Regions from separate parts of the Streptomyces lacaronensis genome, predicted to be linked through region 1. Evidence: riboswitches for the same ligand, from Rfam matches in the RefSeq annotation. Region 1 holds a riboswitch; each other region holds the start of a gene.

Region 1 (4,992 bases):
CGTCCGCCGTCACGACCACGCCGTCCTCGTCCGACTCGACCTTCGAGACGGCGGCGGAGCGCAGAACCCGCGCGCCCGCGGCGATCGCCCGCTCCTCGAGCACCTCCTCGATCTTCCACTGAGGGATGCCGATCACGCCGTTGTGCCTGGTCTGCCAGGGGGTGCAGTCCAAGGGCACGGGCAGCAGCGCGAAGTTCCCGCCCACCGGGCCACGCGGGGTGGCCCGCCGCAGCATCGGCTCCAACAGCCCGCGCGACTCCAGCAGTTCGGCCGTACGGGGCTGGATGGCACCGCCCTTCACCTGCTCGATGCGCTGGTCCAGCTTCTCCAGCACCAGGGTCTCGGCCCCGGCCAGCGCCAGCTCGTACGCCAGCATCAGCCCGGTGGGGCCGGCGCCCGCGATGACGACGTCGGTCGCGCCCTCTGCCATCTCCATCGTCCCCGCCATCTCCGTCTTCTCCGTCTTCTCCGTCGGCACGGTCACCCCTCCTCGATTTCTCGCCTCGGACTACATGTATACCAGGTGCAGAAATCTCCTGAGGGCAACTGCTCTGCTACGGTGGTCGTCGTGGACGGCAAGCCAGGGCTACGGGAGCGGAAGAAGCAGCGGACCCACGCGGCGATCTCCGAGGCGGCGATCACGCTCTTCCTCGAACACGGCTTCAACCAGGTCTCGGTGGCCCAGGTGGCCGAGGCGGCCGAGGTGTCCAAGCGCACGCTCTTCGCCTACTTCCCGGCGAAGGAGGACCTCGTGGTGCACCGCCTCGCCGACCACGAGACCGAAAGTGCCCGCGTCGTACGGGCCCGCCCGCCCCGCACCACCCCGCTGACCGCACTGCGCGAGCACTTCTTCAAGGGCCTGCGCGAACGGGACCCGATCACCGGGCTCAACGACCATCCCCAGATCCTCGAGCTCACCCGGATGATCCTCGACACACCCTCGCTGGTGGCCCGGATGGAGCGGTTCAAGGCAGGTGCCGAACGCGCGCTCGCGGAAGCCCTGCGGGAGACGGCGGACACCCCGGAACTCACCGCGCGGCTGGCCGCCGTCCAAATCGTCGCGGTCCAGTGGTCGCTGGCACAGGACAACACCGCACGCGTGACGTACGGGGAGCCGGCCGACGAGCGCTACCCGGGTGCGGTGGCCGACGCGGAGCACGCGTTCGCGCTGCTGGAGAACGGACTGCGGCACCTGCCCCCGCGGAAGTGACTCCGGGCCGCCCCGCACGGGTGCCTCCGGGGCGCCAGGCTCTCAGCTCAGGCCGTCGGGTGGCCTCACAACGCGAGAGGGCCCCGGATTTCTCCGCGGGCCCTCGTGCGTCTCGGTGTGGTCAGTTCGGGGCGGCCGCCATCGCCCGGCTCTCCTCGGCCTTCCCGGGCTTGGGGTTCAGCATCCGCTCGGCGAGTTCGCCGAAGAGGAGGCCGAAGCCACCCCAGAGGATCAGCTGCATGGCGAGGGCGGACAGCCGGAACCGCCACAGGACGGTGGCCGGGAAGTCCGCCGGGACCTCGTTGATGACGGGCAGGAAGGCGAACGCCAGCCCGATGACGACAGCGAAGGCGGCCACCGCGGCGACGGTGGCGTACCAGGTGCCCAGCTTCGGGGCGAGCCGCTTGCCGAGGATGGTGGCGGCGATCGCCAGGAGCACGCTGAGCACCATCATCAGGAAGTACAGCGTCGTCCGCTTGCCGATGGTGTCGCCGTTGCCGACGGCGGGCGGGCTGGCCGGGTACTTCAGGAACGGCACGACATAGACCGCGAGCAGCGCGCAGCCGGACAGCAGCAGCGCGGTGGCCCGCGGGCTGAAGCGGCCGACGCGGCCGAGGGCGACGCAGTAGGCGAGGGCGGCGATGCCGCCGAACGCGATCCCGTAGATGAGCACACCGGTGGCCAGGCCCGCGGTGGACTGCAGACTACGGGAGACGATCTCGACCTCGTGCTCATGCGCGGGGGCGTGGGCCTCCTCGAAGCCGATCGCGCGGTCGACGTTCGGCTCACCGAGGAAATAAGCGGCGATCAGGGCGAGCACACCGGCGCCAAGACCGGCGAGCATGCCCCGCACCAGCAGGTTTCTCACTGTTGCGGAGTTCATGGGGGTGCGGCGTCCCTCGCGTCAGTGGCAGGGGAAGCCGAGCAGATGGCGGGCGTCATGCACCCACTCGTGGACACCCGAGCCGGAGACGACCGCGGTGGCGCCCTGCTCGGCGCCGACGAAGTACAGCAGGACCAGCATCAGGATGCCGAAGAAGACGGCCCAGGGAGCTATCGCCTTCAGCGGCAGCGTGGTGGGGAGGGCGGGAGTGGTGGCTGTCGGCTGCGCGACATGCTGCGCCATGACAGTGGCCTCCTAAGGGAGTTCGCGTCCCATCTCGGTGGTGCACAAGACGATGGCTGCGGGTCTGACTCACGGAACGTCCCCTTCGGATACGTCCGTTCACAGTGGCGCGACCGTGCCGGATTCCCACCGGCTTCCGTCAGACCATCGTCGATATCGCACCGACGGTACCGCGTGTCGGATGCCTGGCCAAGACCGGCCACCCGGTGAGACGCCTCTCTGGTACCAGGCCGCCGGCCCCGGCAGGACACACACGCATCACTCGTCGCGGCCGTAATGGGGGCTGTTGGGCGGCAGGAAGCGGCCCCGGAGGCGGGTCAGCAGCTCGGAGGTCTCCATCGCGCGCTCGCCCAACTGGGAGGCCACGGCCAGGGCCAGGGCATCGACCACGGCCAGCGAGCCGAGCGTCTCGCGGGTGGCCCCGGAGGCGGAGAGGGTGGCGAGGAGGGTGACGGCCACGCGGTCGCCGAGCGCCGGGCCGAGGGCGTCGGTGATCAGGACGACCGGGGCGCCCACCTCCTCGGCGTGGTCGATGATGACCTCGATCTCCTTGAAGAGCCGGGCCGGGGCGAAGATCACCACGACGTCGTCCGCCGAGAGCGGCACCAGCGCGTCCGGCAGCCTGAAGCCCATGTCCGCGGTGTGACGGGCCTTGAGCCCCAGCCGGTTGAGCCTCAGCGCGAGGTACTCGGCGATGATGCCGGACGGGCCGGCGCCGAAGGTCATGACCTCCTTGGCGGGCAGCAGCCGCTCCACGGCCGCGGCGAAGGCGTCGGCGCGCAGACTGCGCCGGGTCTCGTGGATGACCTCGGCGGCGTCCTCGAAGACCCGGTCCAGCAGTTCCTCGGTGGATCCGGCCATGTGCTCGACGCGGCTGCGCAGTCGCGCGGAGGGCCGCATCAAGGTGGCGAGTGACCGGGCCACGGCGTGCTTGAGACCGGTGAAGCCGCTGTAGCCGAGGGCCTTGGCGGTACGGACCACCGTGGCGTCACTGGTGCCGGTGAGCGCGCCGAGTTCGCTGGCGGAGGAGAAGCCCACCTCCTGCGGATGCTCTCTGAGGAACGCCGCGACCTTCTGCTCGGCGGGAGCGAGCCGCGGCCAGGCGGCCGCCACCCGCTGCTGGAGCGGCGCACCCTCCGGGATCTCCGCCATTTCCATGGGTTGCCCTCTCTTGACGTGCGTCCGTAGCGCATCCTACTTTCCTCGCGTCGCATTCACGACAAGTTCGTAGCAGATACTACGGAGCCTTCCATGACCACTTCCGCCACCCCGACGCCCGGCTACCGCCCCCGGCCTGGGGCGGTCGACCGCCCCCAGTGGCCGGGCGGCGCCCGCTGCGCCGTGATGCTGAGCTTCGACGTGGACGGCCCGGCGCTGCTGGCCAACCTCGGCCACGCCCCCGACATCTGGCGCTCGCCACGGCTGTTCTCGCTCGGCGCCTACGGCCCGCACCGGGGCACCCCCCGGATTCTCGACCTGCTGGCGGACTTCCCCGTCCCCGCCACCTTCTTCGTCCCCGGCTGGACCGGCGAGAGCTGGCCCGACCTGCTGAAGACCATCGCGGACCACGGCCATGAGCTGGGCCATCACGGCTATATGCACGAGCTGTACTACTCCAAGTCCATCGCCGAGCAGCGCGCGCTCATCGAGCGCAGCCAGGAGATCTTCCAGCGGGTGGCCGGCACCACGGCCGTGGGGTTCCGCACCCCCTCCGGTGACTTCCGCGCCGACAGCCCCCAGCTGCTGCGCGATCTCGGCTTCTCCTACTCCAGCTCCATGCGCGGCGACGACCGCCCGTACCGCTGGCGGATCGACGGGCGCGACACCGACCTCATCGAGATCCCCGCGCAGTGGGAGCTGGACGACTTCCCCCAGTTCGCCTACAACGACGTCCCGGCGGAGCCGCGCAGCCAGGACCGGATCGCCGGCACCGAACTCACCCTGGACAACTGGCGGCGGGAGTTCGACGGCTACTACCGCTACGGGCTCTGCTACGTCGTGATGATGCACCCGGAAGTCATGGGCAAGCCGAGCCGGGCGCTGCTGCTGCGCCGGCTGATCGAGCACATCCGCTCCCATGACGACGTGTGGTTCGCCACCGGAAGCCAGATCGCCCAGTGGTGGCGGACCCACCACTGAGCGGACCCACCACTGAGCGCCAGGGACGAGACGGAAGGAGAACGCGGTGAAGAGCGAGCAGGCGCGGCCCCGGCTGGAGGAGAACCCGCCCTGGCCGGACGGCGCCCGGTGCGCGGTCGTGGTGACGGTCAACCTCGACGCGGAGCTGTTCTGGCTGCGGCTGGACGAGTCCTGCCACGAGCGGCCCAAGACCCTGTCCATGGGCGAGTACGGCCCGAAGCGCGGTGCTCCCCGGATGCTCGACGCCCTCGACGCGGCCGATGTCCGCGCCAGCTGGATGATCCCGGCGACGGTGGCCGAGCGCTACCCCGGGACGGTGCGGGACGTGGCCGCCCGCGGCCATGAGATCGCCTCCCGCGGCGACGGCCTGGAGGACTACGCGACCCTTGACGCGGAAGGGCAGCGCCGCGCCATCGAGCGTTCCGCGCGGGTGCTGGAGGACATCTCCGGGCGGCGGCCCACCGGCTTCCGGCCGCCCTCCGCGGAGATCGGCGACGACACCGCCGGGGTGCTCGGC
Region 2 (4,992 bases), 5.7 Mb from region 1:
AGCTTGCCGATGGTCGGCGAGGCCATGAAGAGGTTCAGCGACTGGCTCTGGTCGAGGTACGGGGTGCGGGCCGCCGCCATGTCGATCAGGGCGCGCTGCGGGACCTCCCACGCGGTGCGGTACAGCTCCCGTACGTCCGCGGGCACCCAGGAGAAGTCCTGGACCGAGCCATTGGACTCGCGCAGCGCCTCACGGGTCTGGGCGTCCCAGACGCCCAGCTTCTTGAGGTCGTCCACCAGATAGGAGTTGACCTGGAGGAACTCCCCGCTGAGCGTTTCGCGCTTGAAGAGGTTGGAGACCTGCGGCTCGATGCACTCGTAGACGCCCGCGATGGAGGCGATGGTCGCGGTCGGCGCGATCGCCAGCAGCAGCGAGTTCCGCATCCCGGACTTCGCCATCCGCGCGCGCAGCGCCTGCCAGCGCTCCGGCCAGGTGGCCACCGCGTCCGGGTAGTGGTCCGGGTGCAGCACACCGCGCGCGGTGCGGGTCTCGGCCCAGGCGGGGTGCGGGCCGTGGCGCTCGGCCAGCTCGCAGGACGCCTCGTACGCGGCGAGCATGATGCGCTCGGAGATCCGCGTGGAGAGCGCCGTGGCCTCGGGCGAGTCGAACGGCAGCCGCAGCCGGAAGAAGACGTCCTGGAGCCCCATGAGGCCCAGACCCACCGGGCGCCAGCGGGAGTTGGAGGCCCCGGCCTCCTCCGTGGGGTAGAAGTTGATGTCCACCACACGGTCGAGGAAGGTCACGGCGGTGTGGACGGTGGCGTCCAGGCGCTCCCAGTCCAGCTGCCCGTCCTCGCCCAGGTGCGCGGCGAGGTTGATCGATCCGAGGTTGCACACGGCGGTCTCGCCGTCGTCGGTGACCTCCAGGATCTCGGTGCAGAGGTTGGAGGAGTGGACGACCCTGCCGGGTTCGGCGGTCTGGTTGGCGGTGCGGTTGGCGGCGTCCTTGAACGTCATCCAGCCGTTGCCGGTCTGCGCGAGGGTGCGCATCATCCGGGCGTACAGCTGGCGCGCCGGGACCTGCTTGACGGCCTTCCCCTCGGCCTCGGCCCTGCGGTACGCGGCGTCGAACTCCTCGCCCCACAGGTCCACCAGATCGGGCGCGTCGGCCGGGGAGAACAGCGACCAGTCGGCGTCCGCCTCGACCCGGCGCATGAACTCGTCCGGGATCCAGTGGGCGATGTTGAGGTTGTGGGTGCGGCGGGCGTCCTCGCCGGTGTTGTCCCGCAGCTCCAGGAACTCCTCGAGGTCCGCGTGCCAGGTCTCCAGGTAGACACAGGCCGCGCCCTTGCGCCGGCCGCCCTGGTTGACGGCGGCCACCGAGGCGTCGAGCGTGCGCAGGAACGGCACGATGCCGTTGGAGTGCCCGTTGGTGCCCCGGATCAGCGAACCGCGCGCCCGGATGCGGGAGTAGGACAGGCCGATGCCGCCCGCGTGCTTCGACAGCCGCGCCACCTGGTGGTAGCGGTTGTAGATCGAGTCCAGCTCGTCCAGCGGGGAGTCCAGCAGATAGCAGGACGACATCTGCGGATGCCGGGTGCCGGAGTTGAACAGCGTGGGGGAGCTGGGCAGATACGACAGCGTGCTGGTCAGCCGGTAGAGCTCGGCCACGTCCTCCAGCGCCCGCTCCGAGTGGTCCTCGGCGAGCCCGCAGGCCACGCGCAGCAGGAAGTGCTGCGGGGTCTCGATCACCTGACGGGTGAGGGGGTGGCGCAGCAGATAGCGGCTGTAGAGGGTGCGCAGCCCGAAGTACCCGAAGCGGTTGTCGGCGCCGTCGGCCAGCGCCCGCTCCACCAGCGCGTCCAGCCGCTCGGCGTGGGCGGCGGCGAACTCCGCGGTGGAGTCGGCGAGCAGGCCCTCGCGATGGCCCACCCGGACGGAGGCCGAGAAGGAGACCGCGCCCTGCCCGGCCGCCTCCTCCGTGATGGTCAGCGCCAGCAGCCGCGCCGCGAGCCGCGAGTACTCCGGCTCCTCGGCGATCAGTCCGGCCGCCGCCTCGGTCGCGAGGGCACGCAACTCCGCCTCGTCCGAACCGGGATGACGGCCGCGCAGGGCGGCGGCCGCGACCTTGCCGGGATCGGTGGCGGGCAGATCGGCGGTGAGTCCGGTGAGAGTCCGTAGCAGGGCGGTCCCGGGCGCGTCGTCCGCTGCCTGAGAAGCCGCCTGCGCTGAAACCGGATCGGCGGGCGCGATGGTCACTGAGGTGCTCTCCTTCGCTCGGTCAGGGCCTGTCCGGAGCTGTGATCTGGGCTCAGGGAGCGGGGCGTGGTGCGTGCGATCGCAAGGCGCCGGAAGGCCCTCGTAGCGGAGCTACTAGGGCGTTTCGGCAACCTCCGCGAGCGTGCGTACCACGCCCCGCGAGCCCAGATCACAACTCCGGACAGGCCCTGAGGCCGCCAGGGGTGGTGCGATGGGCGCGTACGGGCATGCCGATGCCGCACTCCTCGTACGCCGGGCACACCACGCAGCGTCCATCGGCCCAACCCTCGGGGCCGGGGGACGTGTTCACAGGGCCGTCGGCAGGTGCTCGGACTCACGGGCACGCCGAAATGAGCGCACACGTACACCGTTGCGGGACAGTTCCGGATTCCCACCGGATTCCCCTGCGGTGACAGCGAGGACGAGCATACATCTTGTGTCGGCCGACGCACGCACCCCCATATCTTGTGTCGGAGCTGCGGAGTTTCGCATGAATGTGCTAATGCGTTCCGAAGGTGGCCCGTGACCTGGGGCGCGGGTCAGGCCATCACCTGGGGCGTGCGGCGCGGGGCGTCACAGCTCCACGGTGAAGGCCAAGAGGGTGAGGTCCGTCCCCGGCAGGGGCCCCCAGTCGCGCTCCGGGGCACGGGTGAAGCCCAGCCGCTCGTACAGGCGGTGGGCGGCGGTCATCGAGTGCTGGCTGCTGATCACTATGCGCCGCAGGCCCAGTGCGCGGGCCCGGTCAAGGCAGGCTCGCACAAGCGCTTCGGCGGCGCCGCGTCGGCGCGATTCGGGGCGGACGGCCAGCATCCGGAACTCGCCCTCGCCGGGGCGGGCCAGCTCCGCGTACGCCCCGCCGTGCACGGCGAACGCCACGGCGCCCAGCACCTCGTCGCTCGCCGCGTCCGCCGCGACCAGCAGCTCGGACTCGGCGGCCCGGCGGCGGGCGTCGCGCAGGGTGGCGAGATAAGGATCACTGTCCCCGAAGTCCAGGAGTCCGTCCCCCAGATACACCTGCGCGGTGAGCTCTCCGATTGCGTCCAGTTCCTCGTCCCGTGCGCGCCTGATCGTGATGTCCATGCCCGCAGTCTGCCGCAGGCCACTGACAGCCGGGTCGCCGGGCGCGGGGTGTGGGGGGTGTGGGGTGTGGGTCCTCGGTGTCACCGGGTGACGGCGGTGATCACTCCGGTGGAGCCCGCGCGCTTGTTGGCGGCGTCGGCTTCCTGGTGGGTGACGTAGCGCCGGACCGTGCCGTCCGGCAGCGTCAGCTCATAGACGACAACGGGTTGAGGCGGCCATTGAGCCGCTGTTCCGCCGCAGTTGCAGGCCATGGTTGCCCTTCCTTTCCCTCGGGTCGTTGTGGGGCGGTGGGTCAGTCCAGCCATCGCGAGGCGACACCGGCCAGGTAGGAGAGCGTCAGGGCGGTGGCCGGGAGGTGGAACCACGCGGTGGTGTGCAGCAAGGAGGCGTAGACGGCGATGGCGGCGGCCACCCATGTGCTGGTGCACCAGCCGCAGTTGACCAGGTAGGAGGCGCGGGAGTCGTCGCCGAAGCGGTCGGCGACCCAGATCCTGAACCCCGCCGCCAGGGTGTCCTTGGTGATGAAGCGGGTGATCCGGCAGGTGGTGCCGAGGGCGAGAAGGAACGCGGCGAGGCTCATCGGATCGTTTCCTCCCCGGGTGGTCATACGGGGGTCGGCACGGCCGATGTCACTGCTGGGTCGGCACTGCCGATGTCACTCATTAGAGGCATGACGGGCGACGCCAAGCCATACCCCTTGGCACGCATTCGCCCGAATAGCCGAGCGCTTGTCATACAAGCTCGGCGCCACGCGCGCCCTCATGCGCCAAACGAGTGATGGACGCCGTGAGGCCTTGAGCGAGGCCGAGGGGCGTGGGTAACTGGGAACGTGGCCGCCGTGGCTGCCCCATACCTCATCGGCCACTCCAGGAGCTGGGCGTCCGCCCATGACTCCGATCTCATCCGCGCACCGCTCCCGCGCCCCGACCGGCCGCCCGTGGCTCATCCGTTGCTCCGGTGCGGCCTGTCCCGGCCGCGCGGTGACGACGAGGCGTTGACCGGCGGTGTGTGCCCACGCCGGTCGGCATGCCGTCGGCGCACATCACCCGAACCCCTCCCCGGGAGGACCGACCATGACCTCGACCGCTCTCGCGACCGCCGCCACCAACGCCGCCGCCGCGGGCTATTGGCCGCCGTCGGGACCGCCGACGCTGCTCGCCGTGGTGCCCGACTCGGGCCCCGCCGCCGGTGGCAACTACGTCCGGCTGTTCGGGCAGAACCTGCGCGGCGTCACCAGCGTGTCCTTCGGCGGCACGCCCGCCACCATCGTCTACCAGGACAACCCCGGCGTTGCCGGCGGTGGTGGCTGGGGTGGCGGTGGCGGCGGCTGGGGTGGCGGAGGTGGCTGGCCCGGAGGCGGCGGCAACCCCGGCTACGACGGCATCGTGGTGATAGCCCCGCCGCACGCGCCCGGTACCGTCCAGATCACCGTCACCACCGCCGCCGGGACCAGCAACGGCCTGCCGTACACCTACGTGGCACCGGCCCCGCCCGCCGCCGTCGCCATCACCCCGACCGTGGGCCCGACCACCGGCGGCACCGTGTACGTGATCACGGGCACCAATCTGACCGGGGTCACCGGCGTCACCTTCGGCGGAAGCCCCTCGGCCATCCTGGCCATCAACCCCGCCGGGACCAGCCTGATCGGCATCACCCCGGCGGGCCCGCCCGCGGGCGGCAATGTCACCGTGACCCTCACCGGCCCCGGCGGCAG
Region 3 (4,992 bases), 1.5 Mb from region 1:
AGGGTGGTGGCGGCCGCGACCGCCGTTGTTCGCAGACGCATCCCTCCCAGTGTGGTCGGGGAGGCGGCGCCAGGCCAGCGGGCGTGCCCGGCCGGGTGACCGTCCGGCCGGGGCCCGGGGCGGGGCCGAGGACGGGCCGGGGCCGGGACGGGCCGGGCGGGGGCCGGGGACGTGCCGGGGCGGGCTCAGCCCTTCTGGCCGTAGCCGCTCAGCTTCTCGGCGGCGCGCCGCATCTCGTCCGGCGGGATCAGGGAGGGGGTGCGGCCGGGGACGGAGACCGCGGTGAGCCAGACCCGGCACATCCATTCGAGCTGGGCGGTGCGGTCGTACGCCTGGTCCAGGGTGGCGCCGTGGACGACGGTGCCGTGGTTGCGCAGCAGACAGCCGCTGCGGTCGCGCAGCGCCTCGAGCATGGCGTCGGCCAGTTCGTCCGTGCCGTAGAGCGCGTAGGGCGCGACGCGGACCGGGCCGCCGAGGGCCGCGGTCATGTAGTGGATCGCGGGGAGCTCGTCGACGAGCGTGGAGACGGCCGTGGCGTGGACGGCGTGGGTGTGGACCACGGCCTCGGCGTCGGTCTCCCGGTAGACCGCCAGGTGCATGGGCAGCTCGCTGGTGGGCTTCAGCGTGCCGAGGACCTGCCGCCCGTCCAGATCGACGGCGACGGCGTCCCTGGGGCCGAGCCGGTCGTAAGGGACGCCGCTCGGGGTCACCAGGACGGTGTCGCCGACCCGGGCCGAGACATTGCCCGAGGTGCCGACGACCAGGCCGTCGGCGGTGGTCCTGCGGGCCGTACTCACCACCTGCGTCCATGCCTGCCGCAGGGGATGCGTCAGCCGCGGCTGCGGCTGCCGCGTGGATCGCGACTGGGTCACCTGCCCTCACCTCCGGGGCCCGATCCTTCCAGGCGGCCACCGGCCGCGCGGCGGCGGGACCGGAACGGGCACGGCGGGCGACTACGACCGTGCCTCGTGGGCACCCGACTCCGGGCGGTGAACGCAGAGGGGACGGCGGACGCCCGCGAGGCCGGTCCCGGGGCCTGCTCCGGCGGCCCTCGATCCCGGCTCAACTCCCATACGACATGGGAACGTAGGCTGGAATTCACCGGGCTTTAGCGACCCCGCAACCATGTCACCCTGACGCCCTGCTCAGTTCATCTCCCGTTCACCCTGTTTCCTTACGTTTCACCGTGCCACTAACGACCTTCGAACTGATTGACCGGGTGTATGGAACACATCACGCTTCTCATCGGGATCGTGATCGTCACGGCCTTGGTGTTCGACTTCACGAACGGCTTTCACGACACGGCTAACGCCATGGCCACCACCATCTCCACGGGAGCACTCGGGCCCAGGGTGGCGGTGGCGATGTCGGCCGTCCTCAATCTCGTCGGCGCGTTCCTGTCCGTGGAGGTGGCCAAGACCATCTCCGGTGGGATCATCGACGAGGGATCCGGTATCCAGCCAGAAGTGATCTTCGCGGGACTCGTCGGCGCGATCCTGTGGAACCTGGTGACGTGGCTCGCCGGACTCCCCTCCAGCTCCTCGCACGCCCTGTTCGGCGGTCTGATCGGCGCCACCGTGGTCTCCGTGGGCCTGGACGGGGTCAACGGCGACGCGATCGTCATGAAGGTCCTGATCCCCGCCGTCGCCGCGCCGATCGTGGCCGGCATCGCCACGCTGGCCGCCACCCGGCTGACCTACCGGCTCGGCCGCGACCGCTCCCCGGAGGACACCGCGAAGGGCTACCGCGCGGGGCAGATCGCCTCGGCCGCCCTGGTCTCCCTGGCCCACGGCACCAACGACGCCCAGAAGACGATGGGCGTGATCACCCTGGCGCTGGTCACCGGGAACGTGGTGGCGCCCGACTCCGACCCGCCGCTGTGGGTCATCGTCTCGGCGGGCCTGGCCATCGCGCTCGGCACCTACCTGGGCGGCTGGCGCATCATCCGCACCATGGGCAAGGGCATCACCGACATCCAGCCGCCGCAGGGCTTCGCCGCCCAGACCGGCGCCGCCACCGTCATCCTCGCCTCCTCCCACATCGGCTTCGCGCTCTCCACCACCCAGGTCTGCTCGGGCGCCGTGATGGGCGCGGGTGTCGGCCGTAAGGGCGCCGTGGTGCGCTGGTCGACCGCGGGCCGGATGGTGGTCGCCTGGGTGCTGACCCTGCCGGCCGCCGGTCTGGTGGCGGGCGCCGCCGCGCTCCTGGCCGACCAGGGGAACGCGGGAATCACGGCGGTGGCCGTGCTCGCCGTCCTGGCCTGCGGGGCGATCTGGATGCTGTCGCGCCGCAAGCCCGTGGACCACACCAACGTCAACGAGGTCGGCACCCAGGAGCCGGTGGGCGCCGTCACGGCCGCCCTGCGGTCCGTGGCCCCGCCGCCCGCCGGTGCGCCGAGCGCCGCCCCCGAGGACGGCACCTCGGAGAGCACGCCCGAGCAGTCCCCCACCCCCGCCGTCGCGAGCAGCACCACCCGCTAAGGAGCCAGGAAACATGAGCATCGACTGGGCGGCACTCGGTCAGGTCTTCGGCATCAGTCTCGCGGTGACGGTCGCCATGGTGGGCGTCTTCACCCTGGGCATCGTCGGCACCTCCCGTAAGGCGGCGCCGGAGCAGGGCCGCACGGCCGCCGTGCCCGGTGGCACGGTGGGCGCCTCCCCGCTCGCCCGCACCGGCGCGTACGCCTGCTTCGCGGTGTGCGCCGCGGTCGTGGTGTACGGCATCTACCTGATCGTCGCCTGATATCTGATCGTCGCCTGAGGACCCGCTTCCCCGAACGACCCACCGGCCGCCGGATGGTGGCGCTGACCAGCGCCGACCGTCCGGCGGCCGTCCTGTGAGGTGCGGTTGTCTGTGGGGCTCGGCACACTCGGGCGTCATGGGTCATATGCGAGTTGACGGCCATTCGCGGCCCATGGTGGACTTCCCGAGCCAAACGGCGGCAGGAGAGGAAGCCGGTGAGAATCCGGCGCGGTCCCGCCACTGTCACCGGGGAGCACCCTCCCATCGCCTGTATGGGGTCACGGCTCGTCCGTACGGTTCGTCGCGTACGCGGGGCTGGAAGACCGGGAGGGCCGCGGATCCGGGAGCCAGGAGACTCTCACCGCCGGTCACGTCGAACCAGGGCGCGGACCCTGAGTGAGGACATACCGCCATGCCCGGCATCGCCACGCCGCCAGCCCTCCCTGTCCGATTCGGCTCTTCCGGCCCCTCTGGCCCGTCTGGTTCCGCATCGCCGCGCCGAGGCGTGACGGCGGCCTGACGGATGCGTGCCGACCACGCCTCGTTCGCGTGCGGCGCGGCCCTCGGCTTCCTCGGCGACCTCGCCACGGGCGATCCGCGCCGCGGCCATCCGGTGGCCGCGTTCGGGCGCGCCGCCGCGGCCGCCGAGCGCCTGCTGTGGCGCGACCACCGGGGTTACGGGGCCCTGCACACCGCGTTGTGCGCGGGCGGCGCGGCCGCCGGTGCGGCGCTGCTGACCCGCGCTGTACGGGGCCTTGACGGCCGCCGTGGCGCGGAGGTCGCGCTGACCGCCGCCGCCACCTGGGCCGTGCTGGGCGGCACGAGCCTGGGCCGTGAGGCACGGGCCGTCGGCGGAGCGCTGGCCGCCGGGGACCTCGATGTCGCCCGGGAGCGGCTGCCGCATCTGTGCGGCCGCGATCCGCAGGCGCTGGACGGGCCGCAGATCGCCCGCGCGGTCGTCGAATCGGTCGCCGAGAACACCTCCGACGCGGTCGTGGGCGCGCTGATGTGGGGCGCCGTGGGCGGCGTGCCGGGGCTCATAGGTTTCCGCGCCGTCAACACCCTGGACGCCATGGTGGGCCACAAGTCGCCGCGCTACCGGCGGTTCGGCTGGTCGGCGGCCCGGCTGGACGATGTGGCCGGCTGGCCCGGTGCACGCCTTACGGCGGCCCTGGCGACCCTCGCGGGCCCCGATCCGCGCGGTGCGTGGCGCGCCTGGCGGCGCGACGGCCGACGCCATCCGAGCCCCAACGCGGGCCCCGTGGAGGCGTCCTTCGCGGGTGCGCTCGGCGTCCGGCTGGGCGGCACCCTCGCGTACGGCGGCCGGGTCGAACACCGGCCGGTGCTCAACTCCGGCGGGCGGCCGGTGGAGTCGGCCGACATCGAGCGGGCGATACGGCTGTCGCGGCGCGTCGGCGTCCTGGCGCTCGGGGTGTCCATGGCGGCCCGGCCGGTCCTGCGGGCGTTGACGAGGCGGCTCCGGGCCTTGGGAAGGGGCGGCGGATGAGCGGGATACGCGGTAAGGGCGGCACGGACGGTTCCGGGGCGCGCGGCGGGGGGCTGCTCGTCGCGGGCACGACCTCCGACGCGGGCAAAAGCGTGGTGACGGCCGGGATCTGCCGGTGGCTCGCCCGTAAGGGCGTCAGCGTGGCGCCCTTCAAGGCGCAGAACATGTCGCTCAACTCCTTCGTCACGCGGGAGGGGGCGGAGATCGGGCGGGCCCAGGCCATGCAGGCCGCCGCCGCGCGCGTCGAGCCGAGCGCGCTGATGAACCCGGTCCTGCTGAAGCCTGGCAGCGACCGCAGCAGCCAAGTGGTGCTGCTGGGCAGGCCGGTGGGCGAGCTGAGCGCGCGCGGGTACTTCGGCGGGCCCGGAGCCCCCTCGCCGGGCGAAAGGCTCTCCGCGGGGCGTGAGGCGCTGCTGGGGACCGTCACGGAGTGCCTGGAGGAGCTGCGGAGCGCCCATGACGCGGTGATCTGCGAGGGCGCGGGCAGCCCGGCCGAGATCAATCTGCGCCGCACCGACATCGTCAACATGGGGCTGGCGCGCGCCGCCGGGCTTCCGGTCGTGGTGGTCGGGGACATCGACCGCGGTGGCGTCTTCGCGTCCTTCTTCGGCACGACCGCGCTGCTGTCGGCGGCGGACCAACGGCATGTGGCCGCCTACTTGGTGAACAAGTTCCGCGGCGATGTGAGCCTCCTGGAGCCCGGTCTCGAGATGCTGCGCGACCTCACCGGGCGCCCGACCGTC

The links. A riboswitch is a leader RNA that binds a small molecule or an ion and turns the genes downstream of it on or off. The one in region 1 is predicted to bind cobalamin.
Region 2: another riboswitch for cobalamin. It lies ahead of ACMTAK_RS18695 (ribonucleoside-diphosphate reductase subunit alpha); the one in region 1 lies ahead of ACMTAK_RS44075 (CbtB domain-containing protein).
Region 3: another riboswitch for cobalamin. It lies ahead of ACMTAK_RS37360 (cobalamin biosynthesis protein); the one in region 1 lies ahead of ACMTAK_RS44075 (CbtB domain-containing protein).

Annotation. Positions count from the first base shown of each region.
Region 1 is NZ_JBLHDK010000003.1:10,186,638-10,191,629, reverse strand. It holds gene ACMTAK_RS44090 (FAD-dependent monooxygenase) at 1-430, opposite strand, end outside; gene ACMTAK_RS44085 (TetR/AcrR family transcriptional regulator) at 560-1,210, shown strand; gene ACMTAK_RS44080 (CbtA family protein) at 1,332-2,093, opposite strand; gene ACMTAK_RS44075 (CbtB domain-containing protein) at 2,115-2,336, opposite strand; cobalamin riboswitch at 2,393-2,526, opposite strand; gene ACMTAK_RS44070 (MurR/RpiR family transcriptional regulator) at 2,595-3,494, opposite strand; gene ACMTAK_RS44065 (polysaccharide deacetylase family protein) at 3,588-4,475, shown strand; gene ACMTAK_RS44060 (polysaccharide deacetylase family protein) at 4,522-4,992, shown strand, end outside.
Region 2 is NZ_JBLHDK010000003.1:4,439,033-4,444,024, reverse strand. It holds gene ACMTAK_RS18695 (ribonucleoside-diphosphate reductase subunit alpha) at 1-2,198, opposite strand, end outside; cobalamin riboswitch at 2,501-2,661, opposite strand; gene ACMTAK_RS18690 (GNAT family N-acetyltransferase) at 2,772-3,278, opposite strand; gene ACMTAK_RS18685 (DUF7196 family protein) at 3,359-3,529, opposite strand; gene ACMTAK_RS18680 (hypothetical protein) at 3,571-3,858, opposite strand; gene ACMTAK_RS18675 (IPT/TIG domain-containing protein) at 4,352-4,992, shown strand, end outside.
Region 3 is NZ_JBLHDK010000003.1:8,673,749-8,678,740, reverse strand. It holds gene ACMTAK_RS37380 (alpha/beta hydrolase) at 1-41, opposite strand, end outside; gene ACMTAK_RS37375 (class II aldolase/adducin family protein) at 186-872, opposite strand; gene ACMTAK_RS37370 (inorganic phosphate transporter) at 1,224-2,480, shown strand; gene ACMTAK_RS37365 (hypothetical protein) at 2,494-2,742, shown strand; cobalamin riboswitch at 2,902-3,119, shown strand; gene ACMTAK_RS37360 (cobalamin biosynthesis protein) at 3,266-4,249, shown strand; gene ACMTAK_RS37355 (cobyric acid synthase) at 4,246-4,992, shown strand, end outside.